Massilia litorea: one gene and its partner. The protein of the gene in region 2 interacts with the protein of the main gene of each other region in a pairwise test. Links are inferred from orthologs where the notes say so. Each region holds a gene or a part of one and is shown on either strand. Other genes may lie near its edges.

Region 1 (7,843 bases), 1.5 Mb from region 2 along the record:
TCGTTTGATTTCCATGGTTTCTTTCGTGTTCAGGGTCTCAGTGACCCATTAAAAAATCTCGCGCGATCGCGATCTGGTCCGCATGGACAAAGGTCGGCGCATGGCCGACGCCTGCGATCTCGACCAGTTGCGGACGCGGTCCGCGCGTCGTCATTTCCTGCGCCGTCGCGTGCGACAGCAGGTCGGACAATTCGCCGCGCACCAGCAGCGTGGGACAGGCAATCGCATCCCAGGCGCGCCACAGCGCGGCTTCGTCCTGCTTCGCCCGTTCGACGCCCATCGCCTTGAAGGGCTGGGCCAGCGCCAGGTCGTAATGGCGCACCCACTCCCCGTTCGGCTCCTGGCGCAGCACGTCGCCGGCCAGCTTGTCCCACTCGGCATCCGAGTGCGGCCCGAACGAGGCGGACACCTCGCGTACGAAGCGCGCACCGCTCGCATAGTCCGGGAAGCGCAGGTCCTGGCCGATATAGTCGGCGATCCGGTTCAGCGCCGCGCCGTCGAGCGCCGGGCCGATGTCGTTCAGGACCATGCGCGTGATCGGCGATCCCGGGAGCGACGCCAGCACCATGCCGATCAGGCCGCCCATCGAGGTGCCGAACCAGGCCACCTTGTCGTCGCCGTTCGCGGTAACCCGTGCCACCAGCGTGACCATGTCGGCCACGTATTGCGGCAGCGCGTACAGGTTCGGGTCGCGCAGGCGGTCCGAGCGCCCGCGCCCTGCGACGTCCGGGCAGACCACGCGGTATTCGTCGCACAGCGCGCGCGCCAGGGCATCGAAGTCGTCGGCCACGCGCGTCACACCGTGCACGCAGACAAGCACGCGATCGTTGGCCGGGTCGCCCCATTCCTTGTAGGCGATCCGGTGCAGGCCGGCGGGCGAGCTGCACTGCACGCTTTTCAATCTCGCTTCCGCTTGCGCTTCCATATCCTGCTGCTCCCGATGACAATATTGGTATGCCGTTAAGCCCAGCCTCACATTTTAACCGCCCAAGCGATTAGAATTCTACCAATTCCGCGGAACTCGCTCCGATCACCCACCCTTCAGAGGAAACAATGAAATCGAATATGCTAAGCGGCAAAACGGCACTGGTCACCGGCTCGACCTCCGGCATCGGCCTCGGTATCGCCCGTGCGCTGGCCGAACAGGGCGCCAACCTGGTCTTCAACGGCTTCGGCGACGCGCAGCAGATCGAGAAGCTGTACACCGACATCGGCCAGGAATTCGGCGTGCAGACCGCCTACCATAACGCCGACATGTCGAAATCCGAGCAAATCGAGGCGATGATGGCCTTCGCGCAGGAGAAATTCGGCGGCGTCGACATCCTCGTCAACAATGCCGGCATCCAGCACGTGGCCGCCGTCGAGGATTTCCCGACCGAGAAATGGGACGCGATCATCGCGATCAACCTGACCTCCGCTTTCCACACCACGCGCCTGGCACTGCCCGGCATGAAGCAGAAAAACTGGGGCCGCATCATCAACCTGGCGTCGGTGCACGGCCTGGTGGGTTCGGCGCAGAAGTCGGCCTACGTCGCGGCCAAGCATGGCCTGGTCGGTTTCACCAAGGTCACCGCGCTGGAGACGGCGCAGACGGGCGTCACCTGCAACGCGATCTGCCCGGGCTGGGTCCTGACCCCGCTCGTGCAAAAACAGGTCGACGACCGCGCCGCGCGCGAGAACGTGTCGAACGACGAGGCCAAGCGCGCGCTGCTGGCCGAGAAGCAGCCGTCGGGCGAATTCGTGACGCCGGACGAACTCGGTGCGCTGGCGGTGTTCTTCTGCTCGCCGGCAGCCAGCCAGGTGCGCGGCGTCGCGTGGAACATGGACGGCGGCTGGGCTGCGCAGTAAGCATGACCGATCCGGCCACGCTGCCGGATCATTTCTATACGTAGGGTGGGCTCCGCCCACGCGGATCATGGCCAGCACACAGACGAAGTGAAGCGCAAGCCGCGAAATTGCATGCCGTGATATCGCGTGGGCGGAGCCCACCCTGCAACACCCCTTGACGCATGCAAAACTTTGAAAACCGGCGCGACCGCTTCGACCTCTTCGACCGCATGGACAGCCCTGCGGTCAACCTCTGCTTCACGCTCGACCTGCCCGACTACCGCCCCTGGTGCAGGCAGCACGGCCTGCCGCCCTTCCACGTCCTGCTGTGCGCAGTGCTGCGCTCGATCCTGAAAATCGAGAACTTCCGCTACCGCGTCTTCGACGGCGAGGTCATCGAAATCGACCGCCTGATGCCCTCCTTCACGGTCGTGAATCGGCACAATGACCTGAATTTCGCCCTGTTCGACTGGACCGACGACCTGCGCGAATTCGTCCGCCGCGGCGTGGCGGCGCGCGAGCAGGCCTGCGCGATGACGGAACTGAACAACGCGTACGCGGCCCTGTCGCCGCGCCAGTGCAAGGACCAGGTCTTCATCACCTGCATCCCCTGGCTCGATTTCACCTCCATCCAGCATCCGACGGCGACCCTCGGCGCGCCCGACATTCCCTCGCTGGCCTGGGGCCGCTTCAAGGATGGGCCGGACGGGCGCCTGCTGCTGCCGTTCTCGGTGCAGGCCCATCACGGCTTCGTCGACGGCTTTCATATCCACCAGCTGGCGCAGCAGGTCGCGGCCGAGCTGGCGGGCTTCATGGCCGGGCAGCCGTAAGCGAGCTCATTTCAGGACTTTTTCCACGTCCACGATGTCCACGCCCTGCAGCTGCCCCAGCCAGCTGTCGAACCACGGCTTGTGCGATGCCCCGACAACCGACAGCACCCGCGCGCCCGGCCGTTCGCGGAAGGTTTCGCGGATGTTGGCCACCATGCGCAGGTTGCGCACTTCCCAGCCGCCCACCCAGATCTGCGGATAGCCCTCTTTCGATACCGCGCGCATCGATGGGACGACGTTGGCCTCGGCCAGCACGCGCAGGTGGTCCGGAGCGTTGATGGAGCGGTACAGCGGCAGCAGGTCGGGTGCACGCTTGAGCGGCTCCTCGATCGCTTCGATTTTCTTGAAGGCGCCGCCGGTGGCCCAGGCGGCCTCGATCGAACGCACGAAGGCTTTGCTATCGGCGACGTCGATGAGGTCGCCCGTATGGTTGTCGACCGCATGCACGCGCGCCAGGCCGAGCCGCGCGGCCAGGCGTGCGGCGATCTGGTAGCTCTCGTTGTTGCGCTTGCCGAGCTTGACGAGCTGCTCGACGAGCGCGGCGTCCAGGCCGTCCCCCGGATGGCGCTCGCTCGCGGGCAACTGCAGCCACTGGACATAGGCCGAGGCGTTGTCGTAGGACGCGAGGAACAATGCGGCGAGGCGGCGGCGCTGGGCTGGCGTCGGCGGCGCCGGCCAGGCCTTAAGCAGCTTGTTCGCCTCCGCCATCGCCGCCGGCGCCTCGAGCCCCGTCGCGACGCGGGCCGCGTCGACCGGTGGACAGTAATCGGTCCCGTATTTCACCGGATGGCGCGCGGCGAGGTCGCACTCTTCGCCGTTTTCGGTCTCGATGGTGATGATCTCGGGCTTGAAAGCTGCCAGCCGGTCGAGCACACCATCGAGCGCGGCGGGATCGAAGCTGGGCGGCATGGCGCGCAGGTGCACGGTGCCGAGCACGAGTACCTGCGCGCGTGGCCCGGCCATGTCGCGGTCGAGCACCGTCAAGTCGATTTGCGCCCGCTCGGCCAAGGGACAGGCGAGGGCCAGCAGCGGCGCCAGCAAGGCAAGCGCCACGCTACGCTGCACACGGATCGTTCCCATCCGATCACTCCAGAATAGTTTTCGAGAGGAACAATGTATCAAAGGCAAGCCTGGGCCTCAACGGCGAATCGACAGGACGTCCGTTTCGTGGTCCAGGCTGTTAAATATATCGCTTGACGCGCGAATATGACGGTCATAATATGAAGACCATCATATTTGCAGGCCGATGCCATGACTGCCGACACCAAACAAAGCCGCCGCGAACAATCGCACGGCCGCATCCTCGACGCCGCCGCGCGCGCCCTGCGCCGCCAGGGCTATGCCGGCGTGGGCGTGGCCGAGGTGATGAAGGAAGCGGGCCTGACCCACGGCGGCTTCTATGCCCACTTCAAGTCGCGCGAGGCCCTGCTGTCGGCGGCGCTCGAGCATGCGGCCGGCGACAGTACGCAGAGCCTGTCGCGGCGCATCGCTGCCCTGCAGGAAGCGGGCGCCAGTCCGGTGCGGGCGCTGGTCGAGGCCTATCTCTCCGACCTGCACGTCACCAGCAGCGAGCGCGGCTGCGTGGTCGCCGCACTCGGCTCGGAAATGCCGCGCCAGAGCGAAGAGCTGCTGGCGGTGTCGCGCCGCCGCGTGGCGGCCCTGGTCGAGCGCGCACGCGCGGCGCTGCCGCCAACCGATCCGCCCGAGCGCGCCTTCCTGCTTGCCGCCAGCCTGGTTGGCGCCGTACAGATGGCGCGCGCCCTCGGCGACGAAGGCCGCGCGCTGCTCCCCGCCACCCGCGCCGCACTCATCGCCCAGTACGACGCCAACTGAACACGGGCTGCGGCATCCCCGCGGCCTTTTTTTGACGCACAAATATGACGACCATCATATTCCAGAACCCAGCCTGAAAGGAACGACCATGAAACTCAAGGACGCCACCGTCTTCATCACCGGCGCCAACCGCGGCCTCGGCCTGGCTTTCGCCCGCCACGCGCTCGCCGCCGGCGCACGCAAGGTCTATGGCGCCGCGCGCGACCCGGCCTCGGTCACGCTGCCCGGCCTGGTGCCGGTCGCGCTCGACGTGAGCAATCCCTCGCAGGTCGCGGCCGCCGCGGCCGATTGCGGCAACGTCACCCTGGTCGTCAACAATGCCGGCATCGCCGATTTCGGCGGGCTGCTGGGCGAGGACAGCATCGCATCCACGGCGCGCATGATGGAGACCAATGTCTACGGCCTGTTGCGCGTGAGCGGGGCCTTCGCGCCCGTACTGAAAGCAAACGGCGGCGGGGCCCTGCTCAACGTGCTGTCGGTGGCGAGCTGGCTGAGCGCACCGGCACTGGCCGCGTATGCGGTGTCGAAGGCGGCCGCCTGGAGCGCCACCAACGGCCTGCGCAACGAGCTGCGCGCCCAGGGTACGCAGGTGCTGGGACTGCACGTCGGTTTCATCGACACCGATCTCACGCGCGGCATCGATGCGCCGAAACTGGCGCCGGACTTCGTCGCCGCCCAGGCCTTCGAGGCGCTCGAAAGCGGCGCCAGCGAGGTGGCCGTCGGCGAGCTCACCCAGCAGATCAAGCGCGGCCTGTCGAGCGAGCCGGGCATCTACATCGAGTTCGCCCGCTGACCGGAGCCGCCATGACCACGCCCACCCTCGCCCCCGCCGCCACCGACACCGTGCCGCGCGCGCCCGTGTCTCCCTGGCCGACCTTCTGGATCGCCTGCATCGCCGTCTTCCTCGTCTCGATCGACAGCACGGTGCTGTTCGCGGCCTTCGGCGCCCTGACCGCCGCCTTCCCCGCCGCCACGCCGGCCGACCTGTCCTGGGTGCTGAACGCCTACACGGTCGTGTATGCGACGATGCTGATACCCGCCGGCGGCTTGGCCGATGCCCATGGCCGCAAACGCGTATTCCTGTTCGGCGTCACGCTGTTCCTGGCCGCCTCGGCCGCTTGCGGCATGGCCGGCAGCGTGCCCCTGCTGATCGCGGCGCGCGTGGTGCAGGCGCTGGGCGCCGCGCTGCTGACGCCCGCTTCGCTCTCGATCATCCTCGACGCTTTCCCCAAGGAGAAGCGGACGGTGGCGGTCAGCCTGTGGGGCGCGGTCGGGGGCCTGGCCGCCGCCATCGGTCCGAGCCTGGGCACGACCATCGTCGAGCACCTGGGCTGGCCCTGGGCCTTCTACATCAACCTGCCGCTGGGCGCGGTCTCGCTCTGGTTCGGCGCGCTGCGCCTGCGCGAGGCGCAGGTCTCCGGCAAGAAGGCCCGCATCGACGTGGTGGGCATGCTGCTGCTGATCGTCGCCGTCGGCGCGCTGGCGATGGCGATCACCCAGCTCGACTCGCCGCGCTGGAGCCGGCTGGAACTGTCGGCGCTGGCCGCGACCAGCGCGATCGCCTTCGGCGCCTTCGTCGCCTGGGCGAGGACAAGCAGTGCGCCGCTGGTCGACCTGGCCCTGTTCGCCAACCGCAGCTACAGCGCCGTCAACCTGGCCACGCTCGCCTTCGGCACCGCGTTTGCAATGATGTTCTTCGCCTTCTTCTCCTACATGACGCGGATCTGGCATTTCAGCCTGCCGCTGGCGGGCCTGGCCGTCACGCCGGGACCGCTGATGGTGGTGCCGACCGCGATCGTCGCCGGCCGCATCGCGGCGAAAACCGGCCATCGTCCCATCCTGGTCATCGGTTCGCTGGTGTATGCGGCGAGCGGCCTGTGGCTGCTGCTGGTGCCCGGCATCGAGCCGGCCTATGCGACGCACTGGCTGCCGGGCCTGTTCCTGAGCGGGATCGGCGTGGGCATGGTGCTGCCTTCGCTGTCGGGAGCCGCGGTCGCGGGCCTGCCGCCGGCGCAGTATGCGGTCGGCAGCGCCGTCAACCAGGCCACGCGCCAGCTCGGCTCGGTGCTGGGGGTGGCAGTCACCGTGCTGCTGGTCGGGCACGCACAGCTGACCCGCGCGGACTTCCTTCCGCTGTACGGCATGCACGTGGCGCTGGCGCTGCTGACCGGAGCGCTGTGCCTCGCGGTCAGGACCAGACCGGTCCCCCGCTGATGCGATGAACAAATCCGGGGCGCCGCCACGCGCCCCGGAACGATGTGCTCATCGGGTCGCGCTTGGCGGCGCGGCGCTGCGGCCGATGCGGTAGATGACGCCGTCGGTCAGCGACACCACATACAGCTTGCCGTCCGGTCCCTGTTCGATGTCCGGCGTGACGCCGAAACCCCTGCCGATGAGCAGGGTCTCGCTTTCGGTGGGCTCGAATTTGCCCAGGTTGTCGGCCACCTTGTCGGCCAGGCGCGCATCGGCGCTCACGTCGACCGCCAGCCGGTCCGGGCTCAGGCGCAGCCGGTACAGGCTGCCGCCGGTGGTGGCGGTCGGCGCGTAGGACCGGGCCGAACCGATCCACAGACTGCCGTCGTATTCGGCGCCCAGTGCGTCGCCCCGTACAAAGGCCGTCCCCGCCGGCCCGACGTCATAGCGCCAGCTGAACTGCGGATCCTCGTAGGTGGCGCCGGGCAGCATGACCATGCGCGCCGTTGGCGGTGTCCGCGAGGCGGATGGGCGGATAGCGCAGCTGCTGCAGGTCGCCGGCGAACATCGTCGTTTCGATCCCCTTGAACTCGGAATGGAGGCTGAGCGGTCCCATGGTGCCCGGTCGAGCTCTCGGTCCAGCGGATGTAGACGAAAGGCAGGGCCGGAAAATCCGGATGCAGCGCAATACCGAGCAGGCCGCGTTCCGAGGCCGAATTGACGGCCAGATCGAGCACGGGCGTCGCCTGCCCCCCCCCGGTGGCCCGTTTCACCTGGCCGGTCGCTTTTTCCAGGATCAGGGCTTCGTCCGTGCCGATAAAGGCGATCCCGATCGGCGTGGTCAGGCCGCCGAGCCAGGTCGTGACCTGCAGGTTCGGGTCGAGCATCTCGACTGGAATCGAATCGGCGAGCGCAGCGGGCGCGGCCGTTCCCAGCATCACGGACAGGGCGAGAATCGAAGCGGCCCTTGCGGACCCTGGTGCTGCCGGCCTCCCCCTGGATGGTTCTTCAAAGCGTGTTGTTGACATGATGATCCTCCAATCCGTCGGCGTACCAAAAGCCGCGCATCGGCATCCGATCCGCAAGACAGGCAATCAATACCGACACGCGGGGAGGATTGGACCGCAAACGCGTGGAGGGTTCTGGCCGAGCCGCCGGCG
Region 2 (5,234 bases):
CGTCGGCGACGAGCCGGTGCTGATCGCGCGCCGCGCCGGGGTGCCCGTGTTTGTCGGCAGGAAGCGGGTCGAAGCGGGCAGGGCGCTGCTGGCGGCGCATCCCGAGGTCGACCTCGTCCTCACCGACGACGGCCTGCAGCATTACGCCCTGGCGCGCGACGTCGAGGTGCTGCTGTTCGACGGCCGCGGCGCCGGCAACGGCTGGCTGCTGCCGGCCGGGCCCTTGCGCGAAGCGCCTTCGCGCCGGCGCGACGTCACCGTCGTGAACGCACCCGAGATCAGCCCGCGACTGGCGGCCAGCGTCGGCGGCACGCCATTCCGGATGCAGCTGGTGGGCGATAGCGCCGAGCGCCTGGCCGACCCACGCCAGAGCCGTCCGCTGGCCTCGTTTGCCGGACAGCGCCTGCTGGCCGCCGCCGGAATCGGCAACCCGGGCCGCTTCTTCAGCCTGCTGCGCGGCGCCGGGCTCGACTTTGCCGAGCTGCCCTTGCCCGACCACTACGATTTCCGCGAGAACCCATTTGCCGGCGTCGACGCCGATGTCATCCTGATCACCGAGAAGGATGCAGTAAAATGTGGGCAACTTGAAAACCTGAAGGACGATCCACGGCTGTGGGTGGTCCCGGTCACGGCGCGCATCGACGCCGCCCTGGCCGAACTCATTGTGGAGAAATGTCGTGGACGCTCGCCTGTTTGATATCCTGGTCTGCCCGTTGTGCAAGGGACCGCTCGAATACGATAAGAAGGCCCAGGAACTGACTTGCCGCCCGGACCGCCTGGCATATCCGATCCGCGACGGCATCCCGATCATGTGGGCCGACCAGGCGCGCAAGATCGAGCCGGTATGACGCGTTGAAGATGAACTTTACCGTTATTATTCCTGCCCGCCTCGCTTCGACCCGCCTGCCGAATAAGCCGCTGGCCGACCTCGGCGGCAAACCGATGGTCGTGCGCGTCGCCGAGCGCGCCCGCGCGTCCGGGGCGTCCCGCATCGTCGTCGCCACCGACCACGCCGACATCCTGGCCGCCTGCGCGGCGCACGGCGTCGAGGCGCGCATGACCCGCAGCGACCACCCGTCCGGCACCGACCGCATCGCCGAAGTGGCGCTGGCGCTGGGACTGGCCGATGATGAAGTCGTCGTCAACCTGCAGGGCGACGAGCCCCTGATCGACCCTGCGCTGCTGGCAGCCTGCGCCGGCCGCATCAGTGCCGGGGTGCCAATGGCAACCTGCGCCCATCCATTGAGCGACGTGGCCGAGGTTTTCAATCCGAACGTCGTCAAGGTCGTGCTCGACAAGGCGGGCAGGGCCCTGTATTTCTCGCGCGCCACCATTCCCTGGCACCGCGACGCTTTTGCCGCCACCCGCGACGTTTTGCCGGCCGGCTATGCACCGCTACGCCACATCGGCCTGTATGCCTACAGCAACGCTTTCCTGCAGGCCTATCCGGGGCTGGAACCGGCGCCCCTGGAACAGATCGAGGCGCTCGAACAATTGCGCGTGCTCTGGCACGGTTATCCGATCGCGGTCCACGTCACCGACAGCGCCCCGCCAGCCGGCGTCGACACGCCGGAAGACCTGGCACGGGTACGCCTGCAGTATGCGTCTTGATCGGTGTGGAAATTGATTCTCGGGCTAACTGCGCTACCTCAATAAAACCGCGGTCTCAACCGCCGGGATTGGCGCTGGGGCTTACTTTTGTGGTAAGTTTCGTACCAAGGTAGTCAGATATGCATCAATCGCGATTCATTGCCAACACGATAACAGCTTTCAACATTTCAACATCCGTTTTAGGAATTTTTCATGCGTCTCATTCTGTTAGGAGCCCCTGGCGCCGGTAAGGGTACCCAGGCTAACTTCATCAAGGAAAAATACAATATCCCGCAGATCTCCACCGGCGACATGCTGCGCGCGGCGATCAAGGCTGGTACCGAGCTGGGCCTGGCGGCGAAAAAGGTGATGGACGCAGGCGGACTGGTCTCGGACGACATCATGATCGGGCTGGTCAAGGACCGCCTGCAGGAAGCCGATTGCGCCAACGGCTACCTGTTCGACGGCTTCCCGCGCACGATCGCCCAGGCCGACGCCATGAAGGACAACGGCATCAACGTCGACTACGTGCTGGAAATCGACGTGCCGGACGAACTGATCGTCGAACGCATGAGCGGTCGCCGCTCGCACCCGGCCTCTGGCCGCGTGTACCACACCAAGTTCAACCCGCCGAAAGTGGACGACCTCGACGACGTCACCGGCGAGCCGCTGGTCCAGCGCGACGACGACAAGGAAGAAACCGTCAAGAAGCGCCTCGCGGTCTACCATAACCAGACCGAAGTGCTGCTCGGCTATTACAACAACTGGGCCCAGTCGGGCCTGCCGGGCGCCCCGAAGTACCGCAAGATCGCGGGTGTGGGACCAGTCGAACAAGTACGGGACGCGGCCTTCGCCGCACTTTCCGAGTAAGACACGAAGCGGACGGCAACGTCCGTTTTTTTTTGCCCCGGGTGACCCCGCCGCCATCCGTCGCACCATAATTTTTTATCAAAGTTGTGCAGTACGCAGTGAGTCAGACTGCTTCGCCGGAAGGCTGGGCATTCTTCAATGTGTGGTTGTGACTTGATCGAAAACCAAAGGGGACGATATGGCTGCAAACTATCTCGCGTTTGCCGTGGCATGCGGCGTCATCGCGGTTGTCTACGGGCTCTGGGCCCGTACCTGGATCCTCCGGCAGGACGCCGGCAACGAACGCATGGGCCTCATCGCCCAGGCCATCCAGGAGGGCGCCTCGGCCTACCTCGGGCGCCAGTACCGCACCATCGGCATCGTCGGGCTGGTCTTGCTGGTCGCCATCTACGCGCTGCTCGGTCCCTGGACCGCGCTCGGCTTCTTCTCGGGCGCCGTGCTCTCCGGCGCCTGCGGCTTCATCGGCATGAACGTCTCCGTGCGCGCCAACGTGCGCACCGCGCAGGCCGCCGCAACCGGCATGAAGGAAGCGCTCGCCGTCGCCTTCAAGGGCGGCGCCATCACCGGCATGCTGGTCGTCGGGCTGGGCTTGCTGGGCGTCACGCTGTTCTACTGGTTCCTCACCAGCATGGGCGAAGGCAGCGGCCGCACCCGCCATGACATCATCGCGCCGCTGATCGGCCTGGCCTTCGGCGCTTCGCTGATCTCGATCTTCGCGCGCCTGGGCGGCGGCATCTTCACCAAGGGCGCCGACGTCGGCGCCGACCTGGTCGGCAAGGTCGAAGCCGGCATTCCGGAAGACGACCCGCGCAACCCGGCGGTGATTGCCGACAACGTGGGCGACAACGTCGGCGACTGCGCCGGCATGGCGGCCGACCTGTTCGAAACCTATGTCGTCACCCTGATCGCGACCATGCTGCTCGGCGCGCTGCTGGTCGGCGGCGAGAACGGCGCCGCCGTCATCTACCCGCTGCTGCTGGGCGCGGTGTCCATCCTCGGTTCCATCGTCGGCTGCTCGATGGTGCGCGCCCGTCCAGGACACAAGATCATGTCGGCCCTCTACACCGGCCTGTGGTGGGCCGCCGGGCTGTCGCTGCTCGGCTTCATCGTCGTCACCTGGATGGTCTGGGAAGACCCGGCCATGCGCGCCAGCATGCTGGGCTGCGCCATCGTCGGCATCGTGCTGACCGGCCTGATGGTCTACATCACCGAGTACTACACCGGCACCGATTTCAAGCCGGTACGCCACATCGCGGAAGCCTCCACCACCGGCCACGGCACCAACATCATCGCCGGCCTCGGCGTGTCGATGAAGTCGACCGCCTACCCGGTGCTGGTGGTCTGCGTCGCGATCCTGGTGGCCTACCAGCTGGGCCAGCTGTACGGGATCGCGATCGCGGCGACCTCGATGCTGTCGATGGCCGGCATCATCGTCGCCCTCGACGCCTACGGCCCGATCACCGACAACGCCGGCGGCATCGCCGAAATGAGCGGCATGCCGGAGTCCGTGCGCGCGATTACCGACCCGCTCGACGCCGTCGGCAACACGACCAAGGCCGTGACCAAGGGCTATGCGATCGGCTCGGCCGGTCTCGCGGCATTGGTCCTGTTTGCCGACTACAGCCACGCGCTCGACACGGCCGGGATGTCGATGGCCTTCGAACTGTCGAATCCGATGGTGATCGTCGGCCTGTTCATCGGCGGCCTGATTCCCTACCTGTTCGGGGCGATGGCGATGGAAGCAGTGGGGCGGGCTGCGGGCGCGGTCGTGGTCGAGGTGCGGCGCCAGTTCCGCGACATCCCGGGCATCATGGCCGGCACCGGCAAACCCGAATACCACAAGGCAGTCGACATGCTGACCGCTTCCGCGATCCGCGAGATGATCATTCCCTCGTTGCTGCCGGTGGTGGTGCCGGTCGCGGTCGGCATGCTGCTGGGACCCGCCGCGCTCGGCGGCCTGCTGATGGGCACCATCATCACCGGCCTGTTCGTCGCCATTTCGATGACGACCGGCGGCGGCGCCTGGGACAATGCCAAGAAATACATCGAGGACGGCAATTACGGCGGCAAGGGCTCGGACACGCACAAGGCGGCGGTGACGGGCGACACCGTCGGCGACCCGTACAAGGACACCGCCGGCCCGGCCGTCAATCCCCTCATCAAGATCATCAACATCGTCGCGCTGCTGATGGTGCCGCTATTGCCGGCCGCGGGCTGGGTCGCCGTCTCCGCGCCGGAGATCGCGCAACTGAAGTGGTCGGCCAAGCCGGTCGAACGGAGTGGCGTCCAGCCGGCGAGCAAGGCAACACCAACCACGGTGGCGCAGGAGCCCCGCGCGCAGCACTGAGGTGGCTCGTAGCGTGGGCACTTGTGCCCACGCGGCATCACCGCTTGAACAACAGCGCTGTATCTTTGGACGGATATCCAGGATTATTTGCAACACTGTCCGGATGCAGCGACCGCGTGGGCTCGTGAGCCCACCCTGCGTTACTGTTGCGATAGCCCGCTCCCGCCGTTGCCGTTCAAGCCTCGTCCAGCGCCTTCTTCAGCGCCGACGCCAGCGACGCGTGATCCGAATCCCCGTGATAGCGCTCGCCGTTGATGAAGAAGGTCGGCGTCCCGCGCGCGCCGAGCGACTGGGCCTGTTCGGCGTCGGCCTCGACCCGGGCACGGTGCTTGCCGTCGTCCAGTTCGCGCGCGAAGCGCTGGGCATCGATGGCCAGGTTCGAAGCCAGCGCGGGCAGGGCATCCTCATCGAGCATGTCCTGGTTTTC

Evidence for each region. The genes of interacting proteins can lie anywhere in the genome.
Region 1: the proteins of kdsB (region 2) and LPB04_RS15445 interact in binary tests that used the Escherichia coli proteins (3 or more experiments, as listed by UniProt). The link is inferred for Massilia litorea from one-to-one orthologs.

What each region holds. Positions count from the first base shown.
Region 1 is NZ_CP062941.1:3,424,119-3,431,961, reverse strand. Bases 2,857-5,699 are described here. They hold LPB04_RS15445 (TetR/AcrR family transcriptional regulator), read left to right. Parts: upstream 2,857-3,908; coding sequence 3,909-4,490; downstream 4,491-5,699. Other genes in these bases: LPB04_RS15435 (MFS transporter), read left to right, coding at 5,295-5,699; LPB04_RS15440 (SDR family oxidoreductase), read left to right, coding at 4,579-5,283; LPB04_RS15450 (DUF5694 domain-containing protein), read right to left, coding at 2,857-3,737. Outside these bases: LPB04_RS15470 (RidA family protein), read right to left, coding at 1-15; LPB04_RS15465 (alpha/beta fold hydrolase), read right to left, coding at 38-925; LPB04_RS15460 (3-hydroxybutyrate dehydrogenase), read left to right, coding at 1,054-1,848; LPB04_RS15455 (CatA-like O-acetyltransferase), read left to right, coding at 2,010-2,657; more of LPB04_RS15450, read right to left, coding at 2,664-2,856; more of LPB04_RS15435, read left to right, coding at 5,700-6,704; LPB04_RS24460 (hypothetical protein), read right to left, coding at 6,753-6,965; LPB04_RS24455 (PQQ-dependent sugar dehydrogenase), read right to left, coding at 6,989-7,477; LPB04_RS24070 (hypothetical protein), read left to right, coding at 7,361-7,708. UniProt on the Escherichia coli protein: Involved in response to both electrophiles and reactive chlorine species (RCS). Represses the transcription of the nemRA-gloA operon by binding to the NemR box.
Region 2 is NZ_CP062941.1:4,966,803-4,972,036, reverse strand. Bases 1-2,734 are described here. They hold kdsB (3-deoxy-manno-octulosonate cytidylyltransferase), read left to right. Parts: upstream 1-858; coding sequence 859-1,611; downstream 1,612-2,734. Other genes in these bases: LPB04_RS22285 (sodium-translocating pyrophosphatase), read left to right, coding at 2,639-2,734; adk (adenylate kinase), read left to right, coding at 1,804-2,460; LPB04_RS22300 (Trm112 family protein), read left to right, coding at 678-848; lpxK (tetraacyldisaccharide 4'-kinase), read left to right, coding at 1-697. Outside these bases: more of LPB04_RS22285, read left to right, coding at 2,735-4,807; LPB04_RS22280 (DsbA family protein), read right to left, coding at 4,983-5,234. UniProt on the Escherichia coli protein: Activates KDO (a required 8-carbon sugar) for incorporation into bacterial lipopolysaccharide in Gram-negative bacteria.